3 regions of the Streptomyces fagopyri genome follow, and region 1 is predicted to be linked to each of the others. Evidence: riboswitches for the same ligand, from Rfam matches in the RefSeq annotation. Region 1 holds a riboswitch; each other region holds the start of a gene.

Region 1 (9,763 bases):
GCCGGCGCATCGGTACGTCGCGCCAGCCGAGGTTGGCCGAGTAGACGGCGGTGCCGCTGCCGGCGTCCACGATGCCGGGAACGGCGACCCCGGCGGCGGCGGCGGGTGTGCCGAAGAGCCGCTCGCCGTGCGCGCGCAGTTCGGCCGCGAAGTCGAGGATCGTGCCGACCACGGCGTCCGGGCCGCGTTCCCGGCCGGTGGCGTGGCGGGCCTGGTGGAGCAACTCGCCCGCCGGCCCGACCAGGGCGGCCTTCATCCCGGTGCCGCCCACATCGAGGGCGATGACATGTCTCACGGGGGACAGTGTCGCCCCTTACCCCAGGAGAGGTCTAGTCCACTCACGTGGTGTAGACCTTGTATCCGCATTCCGAGACGGATGCAATGGACGCAGAAGCAAAGACGGCAACACGGCGCAGGGGTGGGAGACGACAGGGTGCAGCGACGTAGGACTGGACTGGTCGCGGTGATGTCCGCGCTGGGCATGACGGCGACCCTCGCGGGCTGCGGCAGCTCGGACGGGTCCGGAGACGTGACCCTCGAACTCGTGGCGGCCGACTACGGCGACTCCAGGGCCAACAGCTCCCAGAAGTACTGGGACACGGTGGTCAAGGGGTACGAGACCGCCCACCCGGGTGTGCGTGTCGAGGTCACCGTGTACCCGTGGACCGATGTCGACCGCAAGGTCGCCGAGCGGGTGGCGGCGGGCCGGGCGCCCGACATGGCGCAGATCGGCGCGTACGCCGACTACGCCGCCAAGGGCGGGCTCTACAGCGCCGATCAGGTGCTTTCCATCCCCGTCCAGGCCGACTTCGTCTCCCAGCTCACCGAGGCGGGGCAGATGAACCGGGTGCAGTACGGCATGCCCTTCGCGGCCTCCACGCGACTGCTGTTCTTCAACAAGAAGCTCTTCGCGGACGCCGGCCTCACGCCGCCGCGGAGCTGGAGCGAGCTCGCGGCCGACGCGGCGGCGCTCAAGGCGCGGGGCGTGAAGTTCCCCTACGCGCTGCCGCTGGGCCCGGAGGAGGCGCAGGCGGAGACCATGCAGTGGCTGCTGAGCGGCGGCGACAGCTACACCGACGACGTCGGCACGTACCACCTCGACTCGACGGAGAACGTCGACACCCTCACCTGGCTCAAGAACGAACTGGTCGGTAAGGGGCTCACCGGACCCGTCGCACCTGCCAAGCTCAACCGTGCGGACGCTTTCGCGGCGTTCGCCCGGGGTGAGGTCGGGATGCTCAACGGGCACCCCACTCTGATGAAGGCGGCGGCCGACAAGGGCGTGCGGTTCGGCATGGTGCCGATGCCGGGCGTCAACGGCAGGGCCAAGGCGACGATGGGTGTCGCCGACTGGATGATGGCGTTCAAGCACAACGGCCACCGGGAGCAGATCGGGTCGTTCCTGGACTACGTGTACAGCGAGAAGAACGTGCTCGCCTTCTCCCACGAGTACGACCTGCTGCCGGTGACGACGTCCGCGTCCCAGGCGATGAGCGCCGACACGCACGACAAGGAGTTCGCCCCGTTCCTCGGCGAGCTGCCCACCTCGCAGCTCTATCCGGTCGGCAAGACCTCCTGGGCGTCCGTCAGCGCGGACATCAAGCAGGACATCGGCAAGGCGGTCGGTCCCGGCGGAAGCCCGGCCGGGGTCCTCGGCGCGCTGCAGCGGACGGCGACCATCAGGGACAGCACGGACTGAGGGCGGCGCGGACCGGCGGCGCGGGTGTCGGTGGGCGGGGTTACGGTGCTTTCCATGACGTCCATGGAGGAGCTCGGGGCGCGGGAGCGGGCGGTTCTCGCCCTGGAGCGGCGGGGATTCGCCGGGCCGGGGGCGAAGGAGCGGGCGATAAGGGAGCAGCTCGGGCTGGCGCCCGTGCGGTATTACCAGCTCCTGAACGCCCTTCTCGACGATCCGCGGGCGCTGGCCCACGATCCGATCACGGTGAACCGGCTGCGCCGGATCAGGGCGGGGCGTCGCGAGGACCGCTGACCCGGGGGCGGAGGAAGTCCGGGTGGGTTCGGGGCGGCGCCGATAGGGTCGGCCCATGGGCAGTCATGCGGAATTCCCGGAACACCCCGAGACCACGGACACCGTTCCGACACCGGCGACCACCGCGGGAGCGGAGGGGCTGCAGGCCATCCTCGCGCGGCCCGCCCGCACCGTGATCGCACTCGACTTCGACGGAACCCTCGCCCCCATCGTCCCCGACCCCGAACAGGCCCGTGCCCACCCCGCCGCGGTCCCCGCCCTCGCGGCCCTCGCCCCGAAGGTCGCCTCCGTCGCGGTCGTCACCGGCCGGCCCGCCGGCGTCGCGGTGCGCCACGGCGGCTTCGCGGGCGTCCCGGGCCTCGACCACCTCGTCGTCCTCGGCCACTACGGCGCCGAACGCTGGGACGCCCGCACGGGCACCGTCAGCGCCCCCGCACCGCACCCGGGTGTGGCCTCCGTCCGCGCGGAGCTGCCGGGATTCCTCGACCGGATCGGGGTCTGGCAGGGCACGTGGATCGAGGAGAAGGGCCGCGCCCTCGCCGTCCACACGCGCCGCGCCACGGACCCGCAGGCCGCCTTCGAGTCCCTGCGCGAACCCCTCGCCGACCTCGCCACCCGGCACGGCCTGATCGTCGAACCGGGCCGGATGGTCCTGGAACTGCGCCCGCCGGGCATGGACAAGGGCGTCGCCCTCCTGGAGTACGTCCGCGAGGTCGGCGCCGAAGCCGTCCTCTACGCGGGCGACGACCTCGGCGACCTCCCCGCCTTCGCGGCCGTCGACAAACTCCGCTCGGACGGCGTCCCGGGCCTGCTGGTGTGCAGCGGCAGCCCGGAGGTCACGGAACTCGCGGAACGCGCCGACCTGGTCGTGGACGGTCCGGCCGGAGTCGTCCACCTGCTGAGGTCGCTGGCCGGCCTGATGGACCGGTAGCCCGGCGGGCCGTGGTGCGACGGCCTCACGCCTCCAGCGCGCGCAGCTGCTCCAGGAACCACTGCGCCGGAGGCAGGGCCGTCGCCGCCGCGGCGAGCCGCTTCGTGCGCTCGGCCCGCTCACCGGCCGGCAGGGACAGGGCCTCGTGCAGCGCCCGCGCGGTGCCGACCACGTCGTACGGGTTCACCGCGACCGCGTCCTCGCCCAGCTCCTCGTACGCCCCGGCCTCCCGGGACAGCACCAGCACGCACCCCTCGTCGGAGACGACGGGCACCTCCTTGGCGACGAGGTTCATGCCGTCCCGGATGGGGTTGACGAGGGCGACGTCGGCGAGCCGGTAGGCGGCCAGCGAGCGGGCGAAGTCGTCCTTGACGTGCAGCACGACCGGCGTCCAACCCGGCGTCCCGTACTCGGAGTTGATCTCGTCCGCCAGGGTCCGCACGGCGGCCGTGTAGTCCCGGTAGACCGCCAGGTCCTGGCGGGAGGGGTAGGCGAAGGCCACGTGGACCACCCGCTCGCGCCACTCCGGCCGGTCCTCCAGGAGCTGCCGGTAGGCCAGCAGACCCCGCACGATGTTCTTCGACAGTTCGGTGCGGTCCACCCGCACGATCGCCCGGCGGGCGCGGCCGTCGGGGCCCTCGCCGATCTGCTCGCGCAGCGCGGCCATCCGCTCCGTGACGTCCGCCTCGTGGGAGCGCCCGCGCAGGAAGTCCGCGTCCGCGCCGAGTCCGTGCACACCGACCCGGGTGGTGCCGAGCCCGCCGACGAGCGCCTCGCAGCAGGCGGTGAACGCGTCCGCCCAGCGGTGCGTCAGGAAGCCCAGCCGGTCCGCGCCGAGCATGCCGCGCAGCACCTGCCCGGCGATGTCGTCGGGCAGCATCCGGAAGTAGTCGACCGGCGCCCACGGGGTGTGCGAGAAGTGGCCGATCCGCAGGTCGGGGCGGAGCTCGCGGAGCATGCCCGGGACCAGGGTCAGGTGGTAGTCCTGCACGATCACGACGGCGCCCTCGGCCGCCTCGTCCGCCAGGGCCCGCGCGAACGCGCGGTTGTAGGCCTCGTAGGACGCCCACCGGCGGCGGAACTCCTGGTCGAAGACCGGCTCCAGCGGTGTCTGGTACAGCATGTGGTGGACGAACCACAGCACCGAGTTCGCGATGCCGTTGTACGCGTCCGCGTGCACCGCGGCGTCGATGTCCAGCATCCGCACGCCGTCCTCGCCCACTCCGCGCCGGACCGCCTCGCGGTCGCCTTCGCCGAGCGCCGAGCACACCCACAGGGCCCCCGCGTCCGGCCCGATCGCGGAGAGGCCCGAGACCAGCCCGCCCCCGCCGCGCCGGGCCTGGAGCGAGCCGTCCTCCAGCACCTCGTAGGAGATCGGACCGCGGTTGGACGCGACGAGGATCCGGTGGGTGCCGTGCGATGAAGCCGTCGAAGCCATGCCTCGAAACCTAGCCCGGCACCGAAACGCTCAAACGTTCCCGTCGGCCGTATGCGACGAAGGACACGGACCGCGGGACGGCGGGGCCGGTCGCGCCGCCCGCCGGCCCCTCACCAGGGGCCGGGCTCACGCGGCCCTGCGCTTCACGTACTCGGAGATTTCGGCCATCGGGGGGCGTTCCTCCGTGTCCACCGAGTACGTACGCGGCTCGAAACCGTCCTCGCCCCGCTCGAACTGGGTGAGGGACGGCCGGATGAGATGCCCGCGGGCCAGCCGGAGCTGCGCCGTGCGGTAGATCGCGGCGGACATCCGGCCCAGCGCCTGCCCGTCCTGGTGACGGTGCTTGCGCTCGCCGACGTCGACCTGGGCGAGCGCGTCGAGGCCCACCAGGTGCAGGGCGTCGACGAGCATGCCCAGTTCGACGCCGTAGCCGACGGGGAAGGGCAGCTGTTCCAGCAGCGAGCGGCGGGCCGCGTACTCACCGCCGAGCGGCTGGACGAAGCCGGCCAGCTGGGGCCAGTGCATGTTCAGCAGCGGGCGGGCCATGAGTTCCGTGACGCGACCGCCCTGGCCCGCGGCGCCGGCCAGCGGACGGTCGTACATCCCCTTGACGAGGTCCACGTCCGGCTCGGTGAGCAGCGGACCCACGATCCCGGAGACGAAGTCCGACGAGAACTCCCTCAGGTCCGCGTCGATGAAACAGACGATGTCCCCGCTCGTCACGAGGAGCGACCGCCACAGGACCTCGCCCTTGCCGGGCACGGCCGGGATGCGGGGCAGGATCTCGTCCCGGTGCACGACGCGCGCGCCCGCCGCGGCGGCGACCTCCGACGTGCGGTCGGTCGAACCCGAGTCGACGACGACGATCTCGTCGACGAGGGGCACCTGACGCATCAGGTCGTCGCGGATGACGGCGACGATCTCGCCGACCGTCTCCTCCTCGTTCAGCGCGGGCAGCACGACGCTCACCGTGGAGCCCGAGGCGCGTTTGGCGGACATGATTCCGTGCAGCGGACGATCGGCCACGGACCAGGAGCGTGTGCTCAGCCAGCGCTCGACTTCCTTCAGCACAGTCTGCGGCTCCTCACTGTCTGATCACCCGGTGTCCCCCGGTGTGATCCATCTCGCGGTTCGGACGACTATCTCAACTGTCCTGGCCTTCGGTTACAGTCTTGAACAACGCGGATGACCATCGCATGTCGTAGATCATCCCGAATTGAAGACCAACAACCGAATACCGCTCATCCAGAGGGGCAGAGGGATACGGCCCGATGAAGCCCCGGCAACCCTCCAGCCGGTCTCGTACCGATCATCGCTGATCGCGTCGCGGGGCTCCCGGCTCGGGAAGGTGCCAAATCCGTCTCACGGCGAAGTGCGTCGTGAGGAAGATGAGGAGAAAGGGCCTCGCCTCCATGGCTGCGCAGACTGTTGCAAGCACTCCGGACACCGTGACCTCCGCGAACCCGGCCGATTCCGCGCGATCCGTCGATCTGGGTCCCGCCGCCGCGCTCACCTGCCGCGAGTGCGGCCACCGGGTGCCGCTCGGCCCGGTCTTCGCCTGCGAGGAGTGTTTCGGACCGCTGGAGATCGCCTACGACTTCTCGGCCTACGAAACCGAGGAACTGCGGGCGCGCATCGAGGCGGGCCCCGCGAACATCTGGCGTTACGCGCCGCTGCTCCCCGTCCCGGCCGACGTCGCCGGCAAGCCGAACATCAACCCGGGCTGGACCAGGCTCGTCCAGGCGGACAACCTCGCCCGCGAGCTGGGTGTCGACCCCGGCCGGCTCTTCGTCAAGGACGACTCGGGCAACCCGACGCACTCCTTCAAGGATCGCGTCGTCGCCCAGGCCATCGAGGCGGCCCGTGCCTTCGGCTTCACCACCCTCTCCTGCTCCTCGACCGGCAACCTCGCCGGCGCGGTGGGTGCCGCCGCCGCCCGCGCCGGCTTCCGCTCCTGCGTGTTCATCCCGCACGACCTGGAGCAGGGCAAGGTCGTCATGGCCGCGGTCTACGGCGGCGAGCTCATCGGCATCGAGGGCAACTACGACGACGTGAACCGCTTCTGCTCCGAGCTGATCGGCGACCCGGCCGGTGAGGGCTGGGGCTTCGTCAACGTCAACCTGCGGCCGTACTACGCGGAGGGGTCCAAGACCCTCGCGTACGAGATCTGCGAGCAGCTCGGCTGGCGGCTGCCCGACCAGCTCGTCGTGCCGATCGCCTCGGGCTCCCAGCTGACCAAGGTCGACAAGGGGCTCCAGGAGCTGATCAAGCTCGGTCTCGTCGAGGACAAGCCCTACAAGATCTTCGGTGCGCAGGCCGAGGGCTGTTCGCCGGTGTCCGTCGCCTACAAGGCCGGTCACGACGTCGTACGGCCGCAGAAGCCGAACACCATCGCCAAGTCGCTCGCCATCGGCAACCCCGCGGACGGCCCGTACGTGCTGGACATCGCGCGGCGGACGGGCGGGGCGGTGGAGGACGTGAACGACGAGCAGGTGGTCGACGCGATCAGGCTGCTGGCGCGCACCGAGGGGATCTTCGCCGAGACCGCCGGTGGGGTGACGGTGGGCGTGGCCAAGAAGCTGATCGAGAACGGACTGCTCGACCCGACGCTCACCACGGTCGTGCTGAACACCGGTGACGGCCTCAAGACGCTGGACGCGGTGGCCGGTACGGGACTGACCGCGACCATCCGCCCCAGCCTGGACTCCTTCCGCGAGGCCGGCCTCGCGTAGCCGCCCGGCCGGGGAGGTCGTTCTCCGGCCACGGGCCCGTGGGAAGCCGGGCGCGCTGCTTCGCGCGCCGTGCCCCTGCCGGGGCGCTCCCCAGCCGTACCCCAGAATCCGACCGGGAGGTCATCGCATGAGCGTCAACGTCCGCATCCCCACCATCCTGCGCACCTACACCGGCGGCCGGTCCGAGGTGACCGCCGAGGGAGGGAACCTCGGCGAGGTGATCTCCGACCTGGAGAAGAACCACACGGGCATCGCCGCGCGCGTGCTGGACGACGAGGGCAAGCTGCGCCGGTTCGTCAACGTGTACGTCAACGACGACGACGTCCGCTTCGAGCAGGGCCTGGAGACGGCGACGCCGGACGGCGCCGGCGTGTCGATCATCCCGGCCGTCGCCGGAGGCTGACGGGCGGTTACCCACGGTGAGATCATTACCGTGGGTAATGCCAATCACCGAGAGTTCATCGAATTGCCCCCTCCGCGAGAGAAGCGGAGGGGGCAATTCTGTATGGTTGAGCACGGTACAGTTGGGGAACCGGCTTCGTTTTCCATGCCGGGTGCATATGAGTTCACGTCCGGCCTGCGGCAAGAAGTAGCCAAAATGCCCGGCGTTTTTGAGCCTTATGCGGCCTTTATAGGGCCCGAGTTGCCCTAAATATTCGCGAATTCTCCCTATATTCCCGATCGGCCGTGCCCAGAATTCTCGTCCGATTGACCTGTTGCAGACGGCAGTTGGACAGATACATTCAGCCGCGGTCGACGCGTTCCGGCGCACACCCCCAATCCGTTGGGGGGTGGAGGTCTGACCCGGGCCCGCGAAGTGCGGTCCTGTGCAAGGGCCAGTAATAGGGGAGTTAGGCATGGCTCAGGGCACCGTCAAGTGGTTCAACGCGGAGAAGGGGTACGGCTTCATCGCGGTCGACGGTGGTGCGGATGTTTTCGTCCACTACAGCGCGATTCAGATGGACGGCTACCGCACCCTGGAAGAGGGTCAGCGGGTCGATTTCGAGATCTCGCAGGGCCAGAAGGGGCCGCAGGCGGACATGGTCCGGCTCGCGACCGGCTGAAGCACGCGCCGACTGACTGTTCGACGTGACGAAGGGCTCGTATCCCTCTGGGGTGCGAGCCCTTCGGTATGCCCGTGGGCCGGTCGGGGGCCCGCCCGTGAGCCCTCCGCGGCCGGTCCGTGAACCCTCCGGAGCCGGTCCGGGAGTCCTGCGGGGGCTGTGCCTGGCCTCTCCCGGGACATCCGCGCGACCTCTTCGGGGCGCTCGCGCGACCCCCTCCGGGGGGCGGTCCCGGCTCCCGTGTTCACCTGGGGATCCACCCGAGTCGCTTGCACTCGGCAGGGGCGAGTGCTAATCATTGCGTTAGCACTCTGAAGGTGAGAGTGATAACGAAGGACCGGGTCGGTGAGGCCCGCAGGCCAGGTGGTGCAAGGAACCACGGGGCAGGCAGGCCGTCCGTCGCGGGCGCCAGCGCGGTCCGGAGCACCTCCCCCAGCGCTCGACTCCGCTCGGGCAGGGGGGACCCCCATCCGTCCTGGGAGGACCACTTCACATGGCCAAGATCATCGCGTTCGACGAGGAGGCACGGCGCGGTCTCGAGCGCGGGATGAACCAGCTCGCCGACGCCGTCAAGGTCACCCTTGGCCCCAAGGGCCGCAACGTCGTCCTCGAGAAGAAGTGGGGCGCCCCCACGATCACCAACGATGGTGTTTCCATCGCCAAGGAGATCGAGCTCGAGGACCCGTACGAGAAGATCGGCGCCGAGCTGGTCAAGGAAGTCGCCAAGAAGACGGACGACGTCGCCGGTGACGGCACGACCACCGCGACCGTTCTCGCCCAGGCGCTCGTCCGTGAGGGCCTGCGCAACGTGGCCGCCGGCGCCAACCCGATGGCCCTCAAGCGCGGTATCGAGAAGGCCGTCGAGGCCGTCTCCGGTGCCCTGCTCGAGCAGGCCAAGGATGTCGAGACCAAGGAGCAGATCGCTTCCACGGCCTCCATCTCCGCCGCCGACACCCAGATCGGCGAGCTCATCGCCGAGGCGATGGACAAGGTCGGCAAGGAAGGCGTCATCACCGTCGAGGAGTCCCAGACCTTCGGTCTGGAGCTCGAGCTCACCGAGGGTATGCGCTTCGACAAGGGCTACATCTCGGCGTACTTCGCCACCGACATGGAGCGGATGGAGGCGTCGCTCGACGACCCCTACATCCTCATCGCCAACTCCAAGATCGGCAACGTCAAGGACCTGCTCCCGCTCCTGGAGAAGGTCATGCAGTCGGGCAAGCCGCTGCTGATCATCGCCGAGGACGTCGAGGGCGAGGCCCTGTCGACCCTGGTCGTCAACAAGATCCGTGGCACCTTCAAGTCCGTCGCCGTCAAGGCGCCGGGCTTCGGTGACCGCCGCAAGGCCATGCTCGGCGACATCGCCATCCTCACGGGCGGCGAGGTCATCTCCGAGGAGGTCGGCCTCAAGCTGGAGAACGCGGGCATCGACCTGCTCGGCCGCGCCCGCAAGGTCGTCATCACCAAGGACGAGACCACGATCGTCGACGGCGCCGGCTCCGCCGACCAGGTCGCCGGCCGGGTCAACCAGATCCGCGCCGAGATCGAGAACTCGGACTCGGACTACGACCGCGAGAAGCTCCAGGAGCGCCTGGCGAAGCTGGCCGG
Region 2 (9,763 bases), 4.9 Mb from region 1:
CCGGGCGAACGACGCGACGCTGGCGATGCCGACGGCGACCGCCACCTTCACGGTCCCGTAGCCGAGTGCGGTGACGATCGCCAGGGACATGAACAGCGCGGGAATGGACAGCAGGACGTCCACGAACCGCATCAGCACGTCGTCCACCCAGCGGCCCACGAACCCGGCGACCACTCCGAGCAGCCCGCCGACCACGAACGCCACCAGTACCGCGATCAGCGTCGCCTTCAGGGAGAGCTGGGCGCCGTGCACCACGCGGGAGAAGACGTCACGGCCCAGTTCGTCGGTGCCGAACCAGTGACTGCCGCTCGGGCCGCGGAAGTTCTCCGTCGGCAGCCCCTTCAGCGGGTCCTGCGAGGTGAACAGGCCCGGCGAGAAGGAGGCCAGGACCACGAGTACGACGATCACGACCGACAACAGCAGACCGGGGCGGTGCAGCACGAAGCGCAGCAGCCGCCGTAGGTCCACGTGCCGCTTCTGCTCCGGCCCCGATCTCGCTTCGGGCGGCCGGGCCGGGCCGAGTGCTGTACCGGCCGCGTCGGCTGTGCTGTCGGCAAGGCTCTGACTCATGCGAGGGCCGCCTTTCCGCCCGAGGCCACCACGATCCGCGGGTCCAGCAGCGGGTGGACGAGGTCGACGACCAGGTTCGTCGCCACGAAGATCAGCGCCCCGAACACCACCACCCCCTGGACCAGCGGAATGTCCTGTGCGGTGACCGCCGCGGCGGTGACCCGTCCGAGACCGTCGCGCGAGAACACCGTCTCGACGACCACCGAGCCGGCGATCAACTGCCCGACCAGCAGGCCGACGACCGTCAGCGCGGGTAGCGACGCGTTGCGCAGCGCGTGCCGCAGATGTACGCGCCAACGCCCGGCGCCCTTGGCGCGCGCGGTCTCGACATAGGCCTGGTCCAGCGCGGTGAGCAGACTCTTGGCCAGCACCTGAGCGACCTGCGCGCCGGTAGGGACCGCCAGGGTCAGGGCGGGCAGGACCAGGCCCCGCAGCCCGTCGTTACCGAACGCCGGGAACCAGTGCAGCCGGAACGAGAACGCCTCGACGAGCAGCAGGCCCACCCAGAACGTGGGGACTGACACTCCCAGCGGCGGCAGCGACAGCAGGAGTTGCCGCAGCCAGCGCCGCGCGGTGTATGTCGCCACCACCGCGACCCCTCCGCCGAGGACCACCGCGAGCAGCAGTGCGGCCCCGGTCAGCTGGAGCGTCTGCGGCAGCGCGTCGGCCAGCGTCGAGGTCACCGGTCTGCCGGTGGACACCGAGTCGCCGAAGTCCCCACGCACCGCCCGGCTGAGATACTCCGCGTACTGCACCAGCACCGGCTTGTCGAAGCCGTACTCGTGCCGCAGTACGGCGATCTGTTCCGGGTCGACCTGCCCCGAGTCCATCCCGGCACTGGCCATCGCCGTCACCGGATCGCCCGGCAGGTAGTCGAGCACCAGGAAAGACACCGTGTAGGCCGCCCACAGCACCCCAACCGCTTGCGCGAGCCGCTTGATCACATACCGGCGCACGGTCTAGCCGATCCAGGTGTCGTGCAGCTGGATCCGGCTGGAGGCGTCGAAGTCCAGGTCGTGCACCTTCTTCGACACGCCCAGCTGGGTCTGCAGTTCCACCACCGGCGCGTAGTAGGCGTTCTGCACGATCGACTCCTGGGCCTGGGCCACCAGCTGTTTGCGCTTGGCGGTGTCCGTGGTCGCGGCTTGTGCGGACAGTGCGGCGTCCAGGTCACCGGCCGGTACGCGGTAGAAGTTGGCCAGTTGAGTGGAGAAGGAGCTGCGGAGGATGTCCGGGTCGGCCCGGGTGACGTTGCTCCAGGCCGCGTCGTAGTCGCCCGACTGAAGTGTCGGGGCCAGCTGGGTGACCTGGAGCTGCTTGAGGACGACGTCGATGCCGACGGACTTGAGCTGCTGCTGGATCAGTTCCAGCGCGGGCTGGTTGGTGGCCGCATTGGGGATCCAGTTGATGGTCAGGCCGAGTTTCCTGCTGCCCTTGGTGCGGATACCGTCGCTGCCTGACTTCCAACCGGCCTGGTCGAGCAGCGACTTCGCCCTGGCCGCGTCGAAGGTGAGGTTCGAGGCGAGGCTGGTGTAGTCGGGCGTCGTGTGCGCGAGCACACTGGTCGCGGCCCGGGTGCCGGTCGGGAAAACGGTGTCGGCGATCTGCTTCCGGTCAATGGCGTACCGGATCGCCTGCCGCACTCTGGCGTCCTTGAGAGCTGGACGGGAGTTGTTGAAGGCCAGGCCGAATACCACGCCCGGGTTGGCCCGGCGCTGGAGAGCGACCTGACTGCCCCTGAGCCCTGCCTCGTTGGCCTTGCCGACACTGCTGATGGCGTCCACCTGGCCGGACTGGAGGCTGCCGGCCCGTACGCCCGCCTCCGGCACGACCTTGAAGACCAGCTTGTCGAGGTAGGCCTCGCCCTTCTTGCTCCACAAAGAGGAACCCCAGGCGTATCCGGTGCGCCTGGCGAGGGTGATCGATTGGTTCTGCACGTACTGCTTCAGCACGAACGGTCCGGATCCGACGACTCCGTCGCTGCACCTCTGCTGCGGGGTCTTCTTCACGCTCGCCGACGACTCGATGCCCAGCGAGTGCGTGGAAGTGGCCTGCAGAAATTGGGCGTTGGGTTGCTTGAAGGCCACCTTGACGGTGAGCGGGTCGATCACGGTGGTGCTCTTGACGCCGCTCAGGTAACCCTCGGCCAGTGCTCCCAGGACGCCGAGCTTCGGCACCGCGTCGAAGTTGTCCTTGACCACCTGCGCGGTCAGCTTCGAGCGGTCGCTGAAGGTGACGCCCGAGCGCAGATGGAAGGTGAACGTCGTGGCGTCGGAGCTGACGTCCCAGCTCTTCGCCAGCCACGGCACGATCTTGCCGGTCTCGGGGTCCTGGTCGGTCAGTGAGTCCACGATCTGGCGGACCGAGTAGATGGTCTCGTTGCTGGCGACCTGCTGCGGGTCGACGCAGCCGGCGTCCGAACCCACCGCGAAGGTCAGGGTGCCGCCGGACTTTGCCCGGCCGCTGCCGGAATCGGAGCCTTCGCCGCTGGATCCGCAGGCGGTCAGCAGGACACTGGTGGTGAGGAGGGCGCTCAGCGTGGCCCATCGGGGGGTTCTGAAATCCGGAAGTGCGGTCACAGAAGGCTTCTCCAACTCGTGTCACCAGGCACGGGGTGTCCAGTTGGGCACGGCCGTACATGGGCGTTCGACCCCGGTCGGCGCGACGCCGGCGACGGGGGAGCGCTGCGCGGAGGGGGACGGTCAGGTGGATGCCCCCGATACCGACATCGGTGGCAGGGGGAGGAGGGACGAGAGCCGAGGCCGCCGACGGATGTCAGCCGACCGGAAGAAGGCTCCTCAGACCTGACAGAGACAGCTGGTCGAGCGCTTCAGATCGATGTGGCGCCGACGCGAGAACCGGGAGAACACCGAGACGACGGCGAAGGAGGCTGTCAGGTCACCGCTGTGCCGCATGCTGCCCCTCCCCATCTCCGACCCCGCTCATGGGGCCACGCGCTTGCGTGGATCGCCGATGATCCACGCCGGGCTTTCACCTGGAGCACCCCACCGCGCGGGAGGGTTGCCGGTCAGCAAGCCAGGGCTTGACGCTGACACTCAATGCCGTTGGGGATCGTACGGAGGGCTGTTGTCGTACGTCAATGCCACAGAGCGAGGCCCCGCAAGGCCGGTCGGGCCGGCACCGGGTCCGTCTCAGGAACCGCTCCGCCCAAGGGGGATTCTCTGGCCGGCCTCGATCGCCACCGGCAGCCGGTCCACGGCCGGGGGCAGCGGACAGGTGGCCATGTCCGTGTAGGCGCAGGCAGGTTCGCAGCGCGTTGAAGTCCAGGACAGCCCTTCCGTCGGCCGCCCACCTCGACCTCGCGATGCTATCGACTACCACCACCGGGCTGCTGCCAGGTCCTGGCGGCCGGCGGAGCGGCCATTCGCATCCTGGACCGGACGGCCTACACTGCCCGCTGGCCTTTCCACCTGCTGGACCGGCGTTGACAAATGTCCGGGCCGTTGCCTTAACTACTGGCCAGAACGGTCATGAGCGTCAGCGACAAGCCCTGGCTTGCTGACCGGCAACCCTCCCACCGCGGTGGGGTGCCCCAGGTGACGACCCGGCCGATGAAGTTTCGGTAAGCGCGAGGCCCTCAGGGGCGGAACGGTGACGGTGAGGTCATGTACGCAGTTCCCAGGACGGCCGCACGCCGCTCCCAGGGTTGCGTACCGCCGTACGTGAATCTGCTGGTCGCCGATCGTGCCGTCGATCTGCTCCGCGTGAACAGCGCGCTGTGTACCGCCCCGGGTCGCGCCCTCTGTCGGGGCTGACACTTCTCCGCAGCCCCCGTACTTCCTGACGAACACTGCCGCCGCGGTGTTTTCCGTCGTCCTCCCCGCCCCCGGTGCCTCGCCGGCGCATGCCGCCGTGCCATCCGGGGTGTCGTCCGATCCAGCCGGAGCCCACCGTGAGTGAACCCCCTGGCGCTACCGTCACGCTTCCCGAGACGTCCACCGCCGATGAACCGTCAAAGCCCCTCACCGCTCAGCGAGTTCTGCCGCTGCGGCGCCCCGGACGCTGGATCGCGACCGCGGTCGTACTCGTCCTGGTCGCCCAGTTCGTGCACGGACTGGTCACCAATCCCTTCTACCAGTGGGACCGCTGGAACTATTGGTTTCTACGCCCCACCATCCTCGACGGCCTGGCGATCACCCTCGAAGTCGCCGCCTACAGTGCGGTGTTGGGTCTTGCCGGCGGGATCGTGCTCGCATTGGGCCGCCTCTCGAAGAACCCGGTGCTGCGCGCGGTCAGCTGGACGTACGTCTGGGCGCTGCGCTCCGTCCCGCTCATCGTGGTGCTGATCTTCCTCTACAACTTCAGCGCCCTGTACAAGACGTTGAGCGTCGGCATTCCCTTCGGGCCGGCCTTCTTCTCCTTCGACGAGTCGAGACTCGGCACCGACATGGTCGTGGCCGTCATCGGCCTCAGCCTCAACGAGGCCGCCTACGCGGCCGAGGTGGTCCGCGGCGGCATCCTCTCCGTCGACCAGGGCCAGCACGAAGCGGCCGCGGCACTCGGGCTGCCCAAGAGCTACCAGTTCCGGAGAATCGTCTTCCCGCAGGCGCTGCGCTCGATCGTCCCGAACTACGTCAACCAGCTCATCGGCCTGATCAAGGGCACCTCGCTGGTCTTCTACGTGTCCCTGCTCGACCTGTTCGGCTCCGCGCAGACGATGGGCGCCACCTATCCCGGCGACATCGTGCCGCTGCTGCTGGTTGTCACCGCCTGGTACCTGATCCTGACCAGCGTCGTCTCCGTCATCCAGTTCTACGTCGAGCGGCACTACGCCCGCGGTGCCACCCGCGGCCTGCCGCCGACGCCTCTGCAGACGTTCCGCACCGGCCTATCCGACCTGCGGGACCGCATCCGCCGGGAGGCCGCCGTATGACCGCCGAGACGCTCGAGACCGTGGCGGACGTCGCGGCCGCCACCGTCGAGGTCCACGACGTGCACAAGTGGTACGGCACCCACCGGGTACTGGACGGCATCGACCTGACCGTCCGCCCCGGCGAGGTCACCGTCATCCTGGGCCCCTCCGGCTCCGGCAAGTCCACCCTGCTGCGGGTCATCAACCACCTGGAGAAGCCCGAGATCGGCTACGTCAGTGTCAACGGCGAGCTGATCGGTGTGAAGCGGCAGGGCGAGCGGCTCAAGGAGATCAGCGAGCGGGCCATCCTCGCCCAGCGCGGCCGGATCGGCTTCGTCTTCCAGAACTTCAACCTCTTCCCGCACCTGACCGTACTCGACAACGTGGCCATCGCCCCGGTCGCCACCGGAAGGCTCGGCAGGCCCGAGGCGCGGCAGCTGGCCAAGACGCTCCTCGAACGGGTCGGCCTCGGTGAGCGCGTCGGCGCCTACCCGAGGCAACTGTCCGGCGGCCAGCAGCAGCGCGTGGCCATCGCCCGCGCCCTCGCCCTGCGGCCCGGCGTCATCCTCTTCGACGAGCCCACTTCCGCCCTCGACCCCGAACTGGTCGGTGAGGTCCTCGCCGTCATCAAGGACCTGGCGACCAGCGGCACCACCCTCGTCATCGTCACCCACGAGATCGGCTTCGCCCGCGAGATCGCCGACCGGGTCGTCTTCATCGACGGCGGCAAGATCATCGAGCAGGGTCCACCCTCCGAGGTCCTCGACAGGCCGAGGCAAGAGCGGACCAGGGACTTCCTCAGCAAGGTCCTCTGACTCGCCACATCCCCTACGACACCCCAACCCCCGCACGCCACCCTCATCAACTTCAGCGACAAGGAACGGCCATGGCCACGCACTTCACCCGACGCAGATTGACAAGCGGCATCACTGCGGCGACCGCCGTCGCCTCCCTGGCCGGCGGGCTCGCCGCCTGCGGTGGCAACAGCGACGCGGCCACCACCACCGACAGTGCCAAGTCCGGCGAGGTCGTCATCGGACGTGTCTCCAACGGCGCCGCCACCCAGACCACCATCAAGGTCTCCGAGGTCACATCCATCAGTGCCGAGCTGCCCGCCGCCGTCAAGAAGAGCGGCAGGCTGGAGATCGGCATCGGTGCCCTGCCCTCCGGTTTCCCGCCGCTGGCGTACGTCGGCGACGACCAGAAGACACTCACCGGCTCCGAGCCCGACCTCGGCCGCCTGGTTGCCGCGGTGTTCGGGCTCAAGGCCGAGGTCAAGAACTCCACCTGGGAGAACCTCTTCGTCGGCATCGACAGTGGCAAGGTCGACGTGGCCTTCTCCAACGTCACCGACACCGAGGAGCGCAAGAAGAAGTACGAGTTCGCCTCCTACCGGCAGGACAACCTCGCCTTCATCGTGCCCAAGAAGAGCACCTGGAACTTCGACGGCAACTACGCGAACCTCGACGGCAAGACGATCGCCGTCGCCTCCGGCACCAACCAGGAGAGAATCCTCTTGGAGTGGAAGGACAAGCTGGCCAAGGAGGGCAAGAAGCTCACCGTCAAGTATTTTCAGGACAGCCCCAGCACCTACCTCGCCCTGAACAGTGGCAAGATCGACGCCTCCTTCGGTCCCAACCCCGGCTTCGCCTACCACAACCGTCAGGTGGCCGGCACGCCCAACGCCACCCGCACCGCCGGCACCTACTCCGGTGCGGGCGCGAGCCTGCAGGGCCTGATCGCGGCAACGGCCAAGAAGGACAGCGGACTCGCCAAGCCGCTCGCTGACGCGATCAACTACCTGATCAAGAACGGTCAGTACGCAGAGTGGCTCAAGGCGTACGACCTCGCCAACGAAGCCGCCGCCAAGTCCGAGGTCAACCCGCCGGGCCTGCCGCTCGACAACTCCTGACCACCGTCTGCCGGGGACTCCGCCGCTGCCCCAGGATGGATTCCCCGCTCGCCGGACATACCGAGCCGCACCCCGGAGACCGCCACACCATGTCCGTCACCGCCCTCGACGCCAAGTCCTCGCACATCCTGGACAACCCCGCCTGGGCCGCGCTCACCGGCCCCCACGCCCACTTCGCCGAACGAATCGGTCACGCCGCCCGCTATCACCAAGACGTCGCTCCCTTCCATGCCGTCTCCGACGAGGACGACCCTCGTGCCTGGGACGACCTCGCCGCGCTCGTCGGCCCTGGCGGCACCGCCCCGGTACGGGGCGTCACCGAGGCGCCGGAGGGCTGGAAGGTGGTGCGCACCGGATACGGCGTCCAGCTCGTGGACACCGGCCTGCGGGCGGAGCCCGACTCCGAGACCGTACGGCTTGGCCTCGAGGACGTGCCCGAGATCCTCGACCTGGTCGCCCGCACGGTACCCGGGCCCTATCTGCTCCGCACCGTCGAGATGGGCACCTATCTGGGCATCCGCCACCGCGGCCGCTTGATCGCCTTGGCCGGCGAACGGCTCCATCCACCCGGCTGGACCGAGATCAGCGCCGTGTGCACCGACCCGGCGTATCGCGGTAGGGGTTTGGCCACCCGCCTGGTCCGCGCCGTCGCGGCCGGCATCAAGGACCGTGGCGAGCGGCCCTTCCTGCATGCCAGGGCCGACAACGCGAACGCGATCCGGCTGTATGAATCGATCGGATTCACCCTGCGCCGCCGTACCGCCTTCTCACTCGTACGGCAGACCGCAGCCGCTGTCCTGGAAGAAACGGCATAGCCGTGCCGTTGTCCTTGTCGAAGGCGATGACTTGGAGGTGGTTCTCGTGACACCTGTACCGCGTGCCGTGCTCCTCCACGGCCGGCCCCACATCGACCTCCAGCGCGTGGCCGGCGCCCTCTGTTGCTCCTGACCCCGTTTCCCCAGCGCCGTGCGCCCCGATTCCCGCGGGCCGGCGATCTCGTACGGACCTCCAGGAAGGCACCCCCGTGTCCGCAAATCCTGCTTCCCCTCTGCACCTTGCCGTCGCACTGGACGGCACCGGCTGGCACCCCGCCTCCTGGCGCGAGAAAGTCGCCCGTCCCCGGGACCTGTTCACCGCCGGATACTGGGCCGACCAGGTCACCGAGGCCGAGCGCGGCCTGCTCGACTTCGTGACCCTGGAGGACGGACTCGGTCTCCAGTCCTCGCACTACGGCGAGCTCGACGGCCGCACCGACCAGGTACGCGGCCGCCTGGACGCCGTGCTGACCGCGGCCCGTATCGCGCCCCTCACCCGGCACATCGGCCTGGTACCGACCGCGATCGTCACCCACACGGAGCCGTTCCACCTCTCCAAGGCGATCGCCACCCTTGACTACGTGAGCAGCGGCCGCGCCGGTCTCCGGGTCCAGATCTCCGCCCGCCCGCACGAAGCCGACCACTTCGGACGCCGCACCTTCCCACCGATCAGTCTGGAGGAGCTGCAGAGCCCGGACGGACAGGAGCGTCTCACCGGGCTGTTCGACGAGGCCGCCGACTACATCGAGGTGGTGCGCCGGCTGTGGGACAGCTGGGAGGACGACGCGGAGATCCGGGACGTCTCCACCGGCCGCTTCGTCGACCGCGACAAGCTGCACTACATCGACTTCGAGGGCAAGCACTTCAGCGTCAAGGGCCCGTCCATCACCCCGCGCCCGCCGCAGGGTCAGCCGCTGGTCACCGCCCTCGCCCATCAGACCGTCCCGTACCGGCTGGTCGCCCGGCAGGCCGACATCGGCTACGTCACCCCGCACGACGCCGACCAGGCCCGCGCGATCGTCTCGGAGATCCGTGCCGAGCAGACGGCGGCCGGGCGGTCCGGCGAACTCCTGCACGTCTTCGGTGACTTGGTGGTCTTCCTCGACGACGACCAGGGCGCCGCCGAAGACCGGCGGGCACGGCTGGATGCTCTCGCCGGCGAGGCGTACACGAGTGACGCACGCATCTTCACCGGCACGCCCACCCAACTCGCCGATGTGCTTCATGAGTTGGGCGAAGCCGGCTTGAGCGGCTTCCGATTGCGCCCCGCGGTCGCAGGCCACGACCTGCCCGCCATCACCCGGGGCCTGGTCCCCGAGCTCCAGCGCCGGGGCGCCTTCCGCACCGCCTACGAAGCCGACACCCTGCGCGGCCTGCTGGGCCTGCACCGTCCCGCCAACCGCTACGCCGCAGCCGCCACCGCCTGAAGCGAAGGACCGCACCCACCATGAGCAAGCCCCTGAAGCAGATTCATCTGGCCGCGCACTTCCCGGGCGTCAACAACACGACTGTGTGGAGCGACCCGAAGGCCGGCAGCCACATCGAGTTCAGCTCCTTCGTGCACTTCGCGCGGACCGCCGAACGCGCCAAGTT
Region 3 (9,763 bases), 3.1 Mb from region 1:
GAAACAAACTGGCCGTACTCGCCTGTGCCGTCACCCTCGCCGCGACGACCGCGGTCACGGCCTTCACCGAGATCTCCGCCACGGCGGCGACGGGACCGGCCGTGACAAGGCCGGTCGCGACGCCCCGTATCGCCGCGCACTTCGACCTCGCCCGGGGACAGATGCCGGAGAACATCGCGCTGGAGCCCGACGGCACGGCCGACGTCACGTTCGCGGCCGCCCGTCAGGTGGCCGCCGTCAGCCCGGCCGGCGCGATCCGCGTCCTGGCCACCCTGCCGGCACCGGCCGACGGCGGCGTCCACACCCCGGCCCTCGGCTTCGCCCTGACCACGGGCATCGTCCGGGCCCACGACGGCACGCTGTACTTCCTCTACGCCAGCGGCACCCCGGACCTGACCGGCGTGTGGCGGCTGCGTCCGGGCGGCACCCCGCACCGCATCGCGGCACTCCGCGCCGACGGCCTGCCCAACGGACTGGTGCTGGACGAGCGCCACCACAGGCTCTACGCCGCCGACTCCGTACGGGGAGAGATCCTCACCGTGCCGACCACGGGCGGTGACCCCACCACCTGGTCCGCCGCTCCCGAACTCGCCGCGACCGGATTCCTCGGCGTCAACGGCCTGAAGATCCACCGCGGCGCGCTGTGGGCCACCAACCTCGACGGGGGCACCGTGCTGCGCATCCCGTTCGGACCCGGGGGCCGGCCCGGACCGGTCCGCACCACGGCGACGGGTCTGACCGGCATCGACGACTTCGCCTTCACCGGCCGCGGCGACGAGATCCTGGCCGCGCTCGACGGGCCCGGCACGGTCGTGCGGATCCGGCGCGACGGCACCTCCTCGACCGTGCTCACCGCGGCGGACGGACTGCAGAACCCGACCTCGGTCGCGCTGCGCCGCGGCACCCTCTACGTCCTCAGCGCCGCGTACACGACGGCCACCGACCCCAACCTCCTGCTCGCCCCCGTACCGGGCCGGGTGACGGGCGCGGGGAACACGCCCGGCGACCACCGATGACAGGCGCGGGGCGCCGGGCCGGCTGTTCCGGCCCCGGCGCCCCGGCCGCGCAGGTCCGCACCCGTACGCGGTGCTCGTGATCACCCGTACACGGTGCCAGGGACCTCGGGGGTCCTCCGGGTGCTCGTGTCCGCGTGCCTTCCCGAGCCCGCTCAGGCCGGCTGCGGGGTCAGGCGGTGCAGGCCCCTGCGGTCGTAGTAGCGCGTCATCGCGAGCCCGAAGAGCAGGGCGACCGCCGTGCCGACCGCGATCATGAGCCAGGCGCGGGCGAGACCGGCGTCGGCGCGCGCGTCGAAGAAGAGGATGGAGCGGACGCCACCGCCGAGCTGGCGCATCGGTTCGAAGACGCTCAGGAAACGGTAGAAGCCCGGGACGGCCTGCAGCGGGACGGTCGATCCGGACGAGGGGAGGCCGAGCACGATGAACACGAACATGGACACGAGCTGGCCGATCCCCCCGAAGGCCGCGTTGATGGCCTGGACGCCCAGGCCGACCGCGACGTTCGCGCAGTAGGAGTAGATCCACAGCAGTGGCAGGTGGGAGGCGTCCATGCCGAGGATCGCGATGGCGGCGACCATCACCAGCGTGGTGGTCAGCACGGAGATGCCCGCGGTCATGCCCATCTTCAGCAGCAGCGTCTGGGTACGGCTGATCGGCACGGTGGGGCGGCGGGTGTGCCAGGGGCCGATCTCGGTGTCGGCGTAACCGAGCGCGGTGTCCACGCCGTTGTTGATGACGTTCGCTCCCAGGAACCCGGCCAGGACCAGCAGCAGCGTGTAGTAGAAGGCGGTCAGGCCCAGGCCGCTGTGCTCACCGATGGGGTGGCCGACCTCGGTGGTGACCGTCACCGGGTCGGCCAGCAGCAGACGGGTCGTGGAGTCGGCGTCCGCGGCCGCGGGGGAGGCCGTGAGCCGCTTGCCGACGGTGAGCGAGGCCTGCTGGGCGGTCTGCTGGGCGATCCGGCTCGCCAGTGAGGAGCCGAGGCTGCCCAGACCCGGGTTGGTGAGGACCGTCAGTTTCGGCCGGGCCGTCGCGTCCGAGGTGGTGAGCGCGGTGACGGAGGCCGTGAAGTCGGCGGGGACGACCAGCGCGCCGAAGATCTTTCCGGCGGTGAGTCTGTCCTGGAGCTGGGCGCGGGTGAGCCGTTGCCAGCGGGCCTTGCCTGAGGTGTCGGCGACGATCGCGCGGGTGAGCTGTGCTCCCAGGTTCGTCGTCTGTCCGGGCATCGGTCTGCCCTGGTCGGTGTCGACGATACCGATGGGCAGGTCGCGCAGGGCGCCGTTCGGATTGAGGATGCCGCCCATGTAGAGGAGGGCCAGCAGCAGTGAGAGCAGCCCGCTCAGCACGGTCGGCAGCAGCCACAGCCTGGGGCGCCGCAGGAGGGCCGCCGCACCGGCCGGGGCAGGGGCGTGGTCGGGAGCGGGCGTGCCGTCGGCGGCCATGGTCCTCCGTGGTTGGGGGTCGGGCGCGGGCGGGACGGGGCGGGCGGGACGCGCCCGCCAGGCCAGGATGCGGGGTGCGGCGCCACCGTGTTCAGCGACTCGCCGGGTGCGGGACCGGGGCGAGCGGAGGGCGCCCGCGCCCCGGCGGTCGTATCCGCGGTCGTCGTACCGGTCGTACCGGTCGTATCCGCGGTCGTCGTCGTACTCGTCGTACTCGTCGTACTCGTCGTACTCGTCGTGCGAGCGCGCCATCACGCGGCCCGCGGACGACCATCCCCATGGCCGATCGCCGCCCCTGTCACCCCCCACCCCCTTGGACACCGTGACCGTCCTGGGTACGGTTCCCGCACCATCCCACCCCTCCCCGGAGCCGAGACATGACAGACCGTGCCGACCAGACCATCGCCGCGCTGCGCGGCGGACACGACTACCTGACCTCCGTGGTGCACGGGCTCGCCACCGCCGACCTCACCCGGCGCTCGGGCGCGTCGGAGTGGGACGTGTCCCAGGTCCTCAGCCACCTGGGCAGCGGCGCGGAGATCGGCCGCGCGACCCTGGAGGGCGCGCTGAACGGCACCGGACCGCGGGACGGCGATTTCAACAAGTCCGTGTGGGCGCGCTGGGACGCGATGTCCCCGGCCGAGCGCGCCGAGGGATTCGTGCACGCCGACGAGCGGCTCGTACGCGCTTACGAGGCGCTGGACGCGCGGGCCCGTGAGGAACTCCGCGTGGACCTCGGCTTCATGCCGGCACCCGTGGACGTCGCGACGCTGGCGGGCCTGCGGCTCAGCGAGTTCACCCACCACACCTGGGACGTCGAGGTCGCCTTCGACCCGACGGCGGTGCTGCTGCCGGTGGCGACCGAGCCGCTCCTCACCCAGGCCGGCCTCCTCATAGGGTTCCTCGGCAAGGCGGACGCCCTGGGCGGCCGCCACGCCCGTATCGCCGTGCGGACGGTCTCTCCGACGCGTTCGTTCGGGCTCGACCTGGGTGACTCGGTCGCGCTCGTCGACGAGCCCGCCGAGCCCGACGCCGTACTGAGCGCCCCGGCCGAGTGGTGGCTGCGTCTCGTCTCCGGCCGCCACGCCCCCGCCCACACCCCGGCCGAGGTGAACCTGAAGGGGGACGCCCTCACGCTGGACGACCTGCGACGCGTCTTTCCCGGCTTCTGACCCGCGAGGCCGTCCGGGGGAGGCTTCGCGCGCTTCCGGGCCGTGGCGCGGGCGGGTGCGCCGTGTCACGGCCCTGCAGCCGGTCCCCGGGGCCGTCGCTCACGGTCCTGCCGGGCCGCCCGCCGCACGTGAACCGTCATGGGGGGCCTCTGGGGGCGGCAGCAAGTCGTGCAGCTGCTCGTACCGCTGCGCGCAGGCCGTTCGGGCGATGGCCTGCGAGACGGCGTCGGCCAGCGGGCGCGAGGACTCGCTCAGCAGCGTGCGCGCCTTGTCCGTGAGCGCCACCTCGATACCCCGTTTGTCCCCGCACGCCGAGCGCCGCGTGATCAGGCCCGCGTGCTGCAGACAGGCCACCTGATAGGTCAGCCGTGTCTTGGGGCGGCCCAGCAGTTCGGCGATCTGTGTCATGCGCAGGCTGGAGCCGGGCTGGTCGGCCAGCAGGCACAGCACCAGGAACTCGTCGTGCGAGACACCGAGGGCGTCCTTGACGTGAGCGCGCAACTGCTGCTCGATCGCCCCGGCCGCCGCCAACAGCCGCATCCAGGACCGCAGTTCGCTCGGCAGCAGGCCGTCGTCGGCCGCCTGCTCGTGTTCGGGCAGGTCAGCGGGGGCGAGGAAGTCGGCCATGGTGTCACAGTCTACCGGTTGTCCAAATTTGAAGAACGGGCTAGCCTGTGATCGTCCAAATTTGGATGACTCCTGGTTGTCCCACGGCCCGTGCGCCACCTCTCATCGTTAACCGTCTGGAGAACTCTCATGACCGTCGCCGTCGAAACCGGCCTGTGGCAGCTCGACCCCGCCCGCACCAGCGTCGTCATCCGGCACAAGACGATGTGGGGACTGGTGACGGTGAAGGGCGTCTTCGCCGCTGTCGCCGGGGAGGGCGAGGTGCGGTCCGACGGGACCGCCCACGGCACCGTCACCCTGGACGTGGCGTCCCTCGACACCAAGAACGGCAAGCGGGACAAGCACCTGCGCTCGGCCGACCTCTTCGACGCGGAACGGCACCCCACGATCACCTTCGCGGTGGACGACGCGGTGGTCGCCCAGGACGACACCGTCGCGGTGACCGGGCAGTTGACCGTGCGCGGCGTCACCAGGCCGCAGCCCGTCGTCGCCCGTGTCACCGCGGCGAGTGCCGAAGACGTCACCCTCGTCGCGGAGTTCACCGTGGACCGCGACCAGTTCGACATGGGCTGGAACCAGATGGGCATGCTCCGCGGCCTGACCACTGTCGTCAGCACCCTCGTCTTCACCCGCGTCAAGGGCTGAGCCGGCGGATCACCGCCCGCCGTCCGTGCGGCGGCGGGCAGTGGCCGTCCCGGGTCCGCGTTCTGCCGGGCAGGCGGACGACGGCGTCCGGCGAGAGAGTCTGACGAGCCGTCAGACCAGTTGCGTCGCCTCACGGAAGACCGGATGGGCGCCCAGTCGGCGGACGTAGTCCCGCAGACGGCCGTACGGGGAGAGCGCGTCCTCCGCGCCGAGGCGCGTGAGGGCCACCCACAGGTCGACGTCCGCGGCCGTCAACTCGCCACCCAGCACATGTGTCCGCGCGGCGAGCCGCTGATCCAGCGAACCGAGCGCGGCCGACCGTGCCGTCGGCGGGGCGTCCGGGGTGAGGCCGCGGTCCAGGAAGGCGCGGAACGTGTCGATGTCCGCGGCGAGGGACGGCGGATGCAGCCGGGGGAGCCCGGCGGCGTCGCGGCAGCCCGGAAGTTCACCGAGGTCGCGCAGGATGTCGGGGGTGTGGTTGCTGACGATGCGTCCGCTCCAGCGGTCGCACAGTGCCGGCGCGGTGAGCGGACCGTCGTAGTGGTGCCAGGTGGCCTCGTACGCCGCCCGCAGCGCGACGCGGGCGTCCGGTGTCCCGGAGGGCCCCGTCAGCAGCGTGGTGGTGACCGAGTCACGCAGTCCCAGCAGCCCGAGGGTGATCGAGACGCGCAGCGAGCGCGGACAGCCCTCGGAGAGGTACAGCTGATAGCGGTGCGGCGCGGGATAGAAGCCGCCGGCCGGACCGACACCGATGCGGCTGCGGATGCGGTGTCCACGCGAGGGTGCGGCGGCCCGGGGGGACGCGGCGGCGACCGCCCCCGTGGCGGGTGAGGCCGGGGCGCGGCGGGTGGAGGCGGGGGCGGCCGGACTGAGCGAGGCTGTCTCGGGCATGACTCTCCAGGGGGACGACGAAGCCCTGCCACCCGGGGCGGCAGCGGCGGGACGGGGTGACTGCGCTGACGTACCGTCCGGACCGCGGACCAGGGCGTGTCACGAAAGCCGCGGATGCCTCACGACTCCTGGTGCGCCCTCTCCCCGCACCGGGCGGAACCCCGGTCACGTCCGGTACACGGACTTCCGTCCGGCACGCCGAGAGCACGCACCGGACTCCGCGAGGCCCGCCCTCCGGGCGGCCGACGGGACTCTCCCCACCCGCCTAGCAGGCGCTGGAGACCCGCTGCAGATCGATGTGCAGGCGCCTGGTGAGACCGCTCGTGCCCTTTCCGGTCATTCCTGTCGCTCCCGTGTCCGGGGCTCGCGAGAGGCGAGACCACGCTTGCCCCACCGCTCCGGCGGGACCCGGTCGTCACCCGGGGCACCCCGTCGCGGTGGAAGGGTTGCCTGTCAGCGGGCCGGGGCCGATCAACCGCGACGCACGGAGGGAACCGGGCGAAGGGCGCTGACAATCGTGACCGTCCCCGTCAGTCTCGGTCCGCTCCGTGGGCTCGTCAAGAAGGCACCCGCGCGGTCTCACCACGTGGTCGTCCGGGCTTCCGAGCGTCGACACCCGTTCCTGGCCGTGCCTGACCCACGCCGGATCGGACCGGAGCAACTCCGGTGAGCACGAGGCCCCATGGGCCGGAACGGTGACGGTGACCGCGATGCACGCGGGCCAGGGGAAGACCGCCTCCCGCTCCCGTGGCCGAGCCGAGGCCGGCCGGGCCGCTGGATCGTCTCGGCGATCGTGCTGGCCCTGGTCGCCCAGATCGTCCACGGCCTGGCGACCCACCCGTTCTTCGAGTGGGACAGGTTCCAGTACTGGTTCCCGCGTCCCGACCGGCAGGCGTTCGCCGGCTCCCCGGCCACCGCCGCCGAGACGATCAACGACTTCGTGCAGGCCGACGCCTCCGACGGCTTCATCCTCGTCCCGCACATCACCCCCGGCGGCCTCGACGCCTTCGCCGACACCGTGGTCCCGCTGCTCCAGGAGCGCGGTGTGTTCCGTACGGAGTACGAGGGCACCACCCTCCACGACCACCTGGGCCTCGCCCACCCCGACACCGCGGGCACCCGGGGACGGCCGGGTCCGCCGGTGATCAGCTGACGTCGAGGTAGTCCCGGAGGGCCTCGGAGCGTGAGGGGTGACGCAGCTTGGACATCGTCTTGGACTCGATCTGGCGGATGCGCTCGCGTGTCACCCCGTACACCTGCCCTATCTCCTCCAGCGTGCGGGACTGGCCGTCCATGAGGCCGTAGCGCAGCGAGATGATTCCGGCCTCACGCGCGGTCATGTTCGCCAGGACGGCCTGGATGGCGTCCTTGAGGAGCAGGAAGGTGACCATGTCCGCCGGCGAGATGGTCTCGCTGTCCTCCAGTACGTCACCCAGTTCGGTACCGCCCTCCTCGCCGAGGGGGGTGTGGAGGGAGACCGGCTCCTTGGTGTAGTTCTCGATCTCGGTGATCTTCTCCACGGGCACGTCCAGCTTCCTCGCGAGTTCCTCCTGGGTCGGATCGGCCCCCGTGTCCTGGATGAACTCCCTGCGGACCTTGGCCATCCTGTTGATGACCTCGACCATGTGGACCGGAATGCGGATGGTCCGGCTCTGGTCCGCCAGAGCACGTGAGATCGCCTGCCGGATCCACCAGGTCGCGTAGGTCGAGAACTTGAACCCCCTGGCGTAGTCGAACTTCTCCACCGCGCGGATGAGACCCGTGTTGCCCTCCTGCACCAGGTCCAGGAAGAGCATCCCGCGCCTGCTGTAACGCTTGGCGATGGAGACGACCAGACGCAGGTTCGCCTCCACGAGATGGGACTTCGCCCGGTGCCCGTCAGCGGCCAGGATCTCCAGCTCCCGCCGGAACCCCGGGTCGATGCCCGGCTCCTCCAGGAGCCTGCGCTCGGCGAACAGGCCCGCCTCGATGCGCTTCGCCAGGTCCACCTCCTGCGCGGCGCCGAGCAGGGGGACCCGGGCGATCTGCTTGAGGTAGTCACGTACCTGATCGACCGAGGCACCGGAGGAGGTGAGCCGGGGACCGGGGGCGTCGTCGTCCTCCTCCGTGTGCGCCACGGGCCGGGGCGGCTCCTCGTCCCACGCCTGGGAGTCCGTCTCCATGGCCCTCAACTCCTGTCCGGAAGCGGTCGGAGGAACTGCCCGGCGCGGGGCTGCGGCTGGGCCGTCACCCGTTCGGGATGGCCGCGGCGATCACGCCGCCGAGGCGACCGCCTTCGGGGCCCGTGTCGACTGGCCCGTGCAGGAGGGCGAGCAGGTGGCGCACGTCGTCGTGGTGCAGACCGTGGCCGGCTCGCCGAGGACAGGGAGCGTCGTGGCGGGCCGACCGGAATTCCCGTACCCCGGTCCGACGTGATGGAGCGTCCCGGAGTGCCGGAGGACGATCGCGCGCTGCGCGAGGAGGTCCGGGCGTACCCCGAAGGTCGTGGACAGGACGTCGGCGAGGGACTTGCCCTTGAAGTGTACGTCGGGGGCGTCGCGGTTGTACTGCGCTCCGTGACAGACCCGGCACGCCGCGCGGCGCCCGGCGGATCGCGCCGGGCGGCGGCCCGCACGGCGGGCACGCGTCCTTCCGGAGTGACGCCGTCGGTGGACGCGAGGAGCGCGCGCGGGCGGTGAACGCGACGCGTGCACCCGAGGAGTGGACCCGTGTGGCGGACGCGAGGAGTGCACGCGTGCGGTGGACGCGCCCCGATGCGTGCGGGGGCGCCGGCGGCCCGGTCCGGCGGTACGAAGGTCCGGCCCGGTACGCAACTCGGGAGAGTGCGGGGCCGGGTGCGGCCCTGTTCGGAGCCGTGGGCCCACAAGTGGGGGACGGCCTCCGGCGCGTTCGCCCTCACGGGAGTGATCCTCCGGCGACGCCGGTCCCGTGGGACGGCTCTCCGCCGTACCGCTCGCGTACCTGTCGTGTGGGACGGCTCACCGCGCTACCGGTAGCGCGGGGACGGCCCCCGGCCGTCCGTCCCGGTCCTTCCGCTCAGCCGACCTCGGCGAGCTCGCGGACGCTCCGCGGACGCTCCGGCGTGTGCTGGTGACGGTGGCGGCACAGCCACACGATGTCGCGGCCGAACGACCAGACCAGCAGCCCGAGCGCCAGCAGCACCGCGGCCGTGTCCCCCTCCCGGGGCAGGATTCCGGCCCCGGCGACCAGCAGCACGATGCCCTGAAGGGCCGCCACGGTCTTGCGGGCCATGCTGTGCGGCAGTGCCGCGTTCAGCCAGGGGAGGACCCGGGCGGCGGCCACGAACACGTACCGCATGGTGCCGATCAGCAGCACCCAGGGGCCGAGCGACATCGAGACGTACACGCTGAGCACGAGGATCAGGAAGGCGTCGACCTCCATGTCGAAACGGGCGCCGAGGGCGGTCGAGGTGCCGGTGCGGCGCGCGACCTTGCCGTCGACCCCGTCGAGGATCAGGGCGACCGCCGTGAGACCGACGAGCAGGGAGACCGGGGGCGAGCTCTGGAAGGAGTCCGCGACCAGCGCGGTGACGCCGCCGACCAGGATCGCGCGGCCGAGGGTCACCCGATTGGCCGGTCCGAAGGAGCGGGGGCGTGAGCGGCGCAGGGCGCGGGTCAGGACCGCCCAGGTGGCGATCGCGAAGGCCAGGCCGGTCAGCCAGCCCGCGGGCCCCATCCCGATCGCCGTGCCCAGCAGAGCCAGCACCAGGAGCTGCACACCCGCTCCCACCGTGGTCTCCTGAGCCAGGAGCCTCGCGTCGTACGTGTTGTTCAGGGCCACCGCACATCCTCCGGCCATATGACAGAGTCGATCAACGCCGCGTACTGAGCGCGGCTTGTCACCGCTCCGTACGTGAAGATCTGCTCGATCGTTCAGGGGGACGCTCATGGAACTCACAGCTCGCGCCTTCTGGCTGGGCTCGCCCGGCCACGGCGAGATACGCGAGGTG

What was found. A riboswitch is a leader RNA that binds a small molecule or an ion and turns the genes downstream of it on or off. The one in region 1 is predicted to bind S-adenosylmethionine.
Region 2: another riboswitch for S-adenosylmethionine. It lies ahead of GFH48_RS39860 (putative leader peptide); the one in region 1 lies ahead of thrC (threonine synthase).
Region 3: another riboswitch for S-adenosylmethionine. It lies ahead of GFH48_RS40095 (putative leader peptide); the one in region 1 lies ahead of thrC (threonine synthase).

Annotation. Positions count from the first base shown of each region.
Region 1 is NZ_CP045643.1:5,144,863-5,154,625, forward strand. Features, by position in the region: gene GFH48_RS22205 (ROK family protein) at 1-295, opposite strand, end outside; gene GFH48_RS22210 (ABC transporter substrate-binding protein) at 434-1,699, shown strand; gene GFH48_RS22215 (DUF3263 domain-containing protein) at 1,763-1,990, shown strand; gene otsB (trehalose-phosphatase) at 2,046-2,921, shown strand; gene GFH48_RS22225 (alpha,alpha-trehalose-phosphate synthase (UDP-forming)) at 2,947-4,359, opposite strand; gene GFH48_RS22230 (glucosyl-3-phosphoglycerate synthase) at 4,486-5,430, opposite strand; SAM riboswitch class I at 5,598-5,754, shown strand; gene thrC (threonine synthase) at 5,772-7,091, shown strand; gene GFH48_RS22240 (MoaD/ThiS family protein) at 7,219-7,494, shown strand; gene GFH48_RS22245 (cold-shock protein) at 7,949-8,155, shown strand; gene groL (chaperonin GroEL) at 8,649-9,763, shown strand, end outside.
Region 2 is NZ_CP045643.1:286,110-295,872, reverse strand. Features, by position in the region: gene GFH48_RS01350 (ABC transporter permease) at 1-570, opposite strand, end outside; gene GFH48_RS01345 (ABC transporter permease) at 567-1,526, opposite strand; gene GFH48_RS01340 (ABC transporter substrate-binding protein) at 1,530-3,149, opposite strand; gene GFH48_RS39860 (putative leader peptide) at 3,369-3,485, opposite strand; SAM riboswitch class IV at 3,520-3,634, opposite strand; partial or broken gene GFH48_RS01335 (DUF1684 domain-containing protein) at 3,723-3,879, opposite strand; SAM riboswitch class IV at 4,058-4,166, shown strand; gene GFH48_RS01330 (amino acid ABC transporter permease) at 4,484-5,464, shown strand; gene GFH48_RS01325 (amino acid ABC transporter ATP-binding protein) at 5,461-6,258, shown strand; gene GFH48_RS01320 (transporter substrate-binding domain-containing protein) at 6,330-7,355, shown strand; gene GFH48_RS01315 (GNAT family N-acetyltransferase) at 7,445-8,170, shown strand; gene GFH48_RS40030 (putative leader peptide) at 8,082-8,303, shown strand; gene GFH48_RS01310 (LLM class flavin-dependent oxidoreductase) at 8,380-9,597, shown strand; gene GFH48_RS01305 (NtaA/DmoA family FMN-dependent monooxygenase) at 9,618-9,763, shown strand, end outside.
Region 3 is NZ_CP045643.1:2,065,111-2,074,873, reverse strand. Features, by position in the region: gene GFH48_RS08870 (hypothetical protein) at 1-1,016, shown strand, start outside; gene GFH48_RS08865 (YhgE/Pip domain-containing protein) at 1,169-2,458, opposite strand; gene GFH48_RS08860 (maleylpyruvate isomerase N-terminal domain-containing protein) at 2,836-3,630, shown strand; gene GFH48_RS08855 (MarR family winged helix-turn-helix transcriptional regulator) at 3,730-4,257, opposite strand; gene GFH48_RS08850 (YceI family protein) at 4,387-4,902, shown strand; gene GFH48_RS08845 (glutathione S-transferase C-terminal domain-containing protein) at 5,014-5,793, opposite strand; gene GFH48_RS40095 (putative leader peptide) at 6,059-6,133, opposite strand; SAM riboswitch class IV at 6,170-6,316, opposite strand; partial or broken gene GFH48_RS08840 (F420-dependent methylene-tetrahydromethanopterin reductase) at 6,677-6,946, shown strand; partial or broken gene GFH48_RS08835 (RNA polymerase sigma factor) at 6,939-7,976, opposite strand; gene GFH48_RS08830 (CDP-alcohol phosphatidyltransferase family protein) at 8,830-9,594, opposite strand; gene GFH48_RS08825 (zinc-dependent alcohol dehydrogenase) at 9,701-9,763, shown strand, end outside.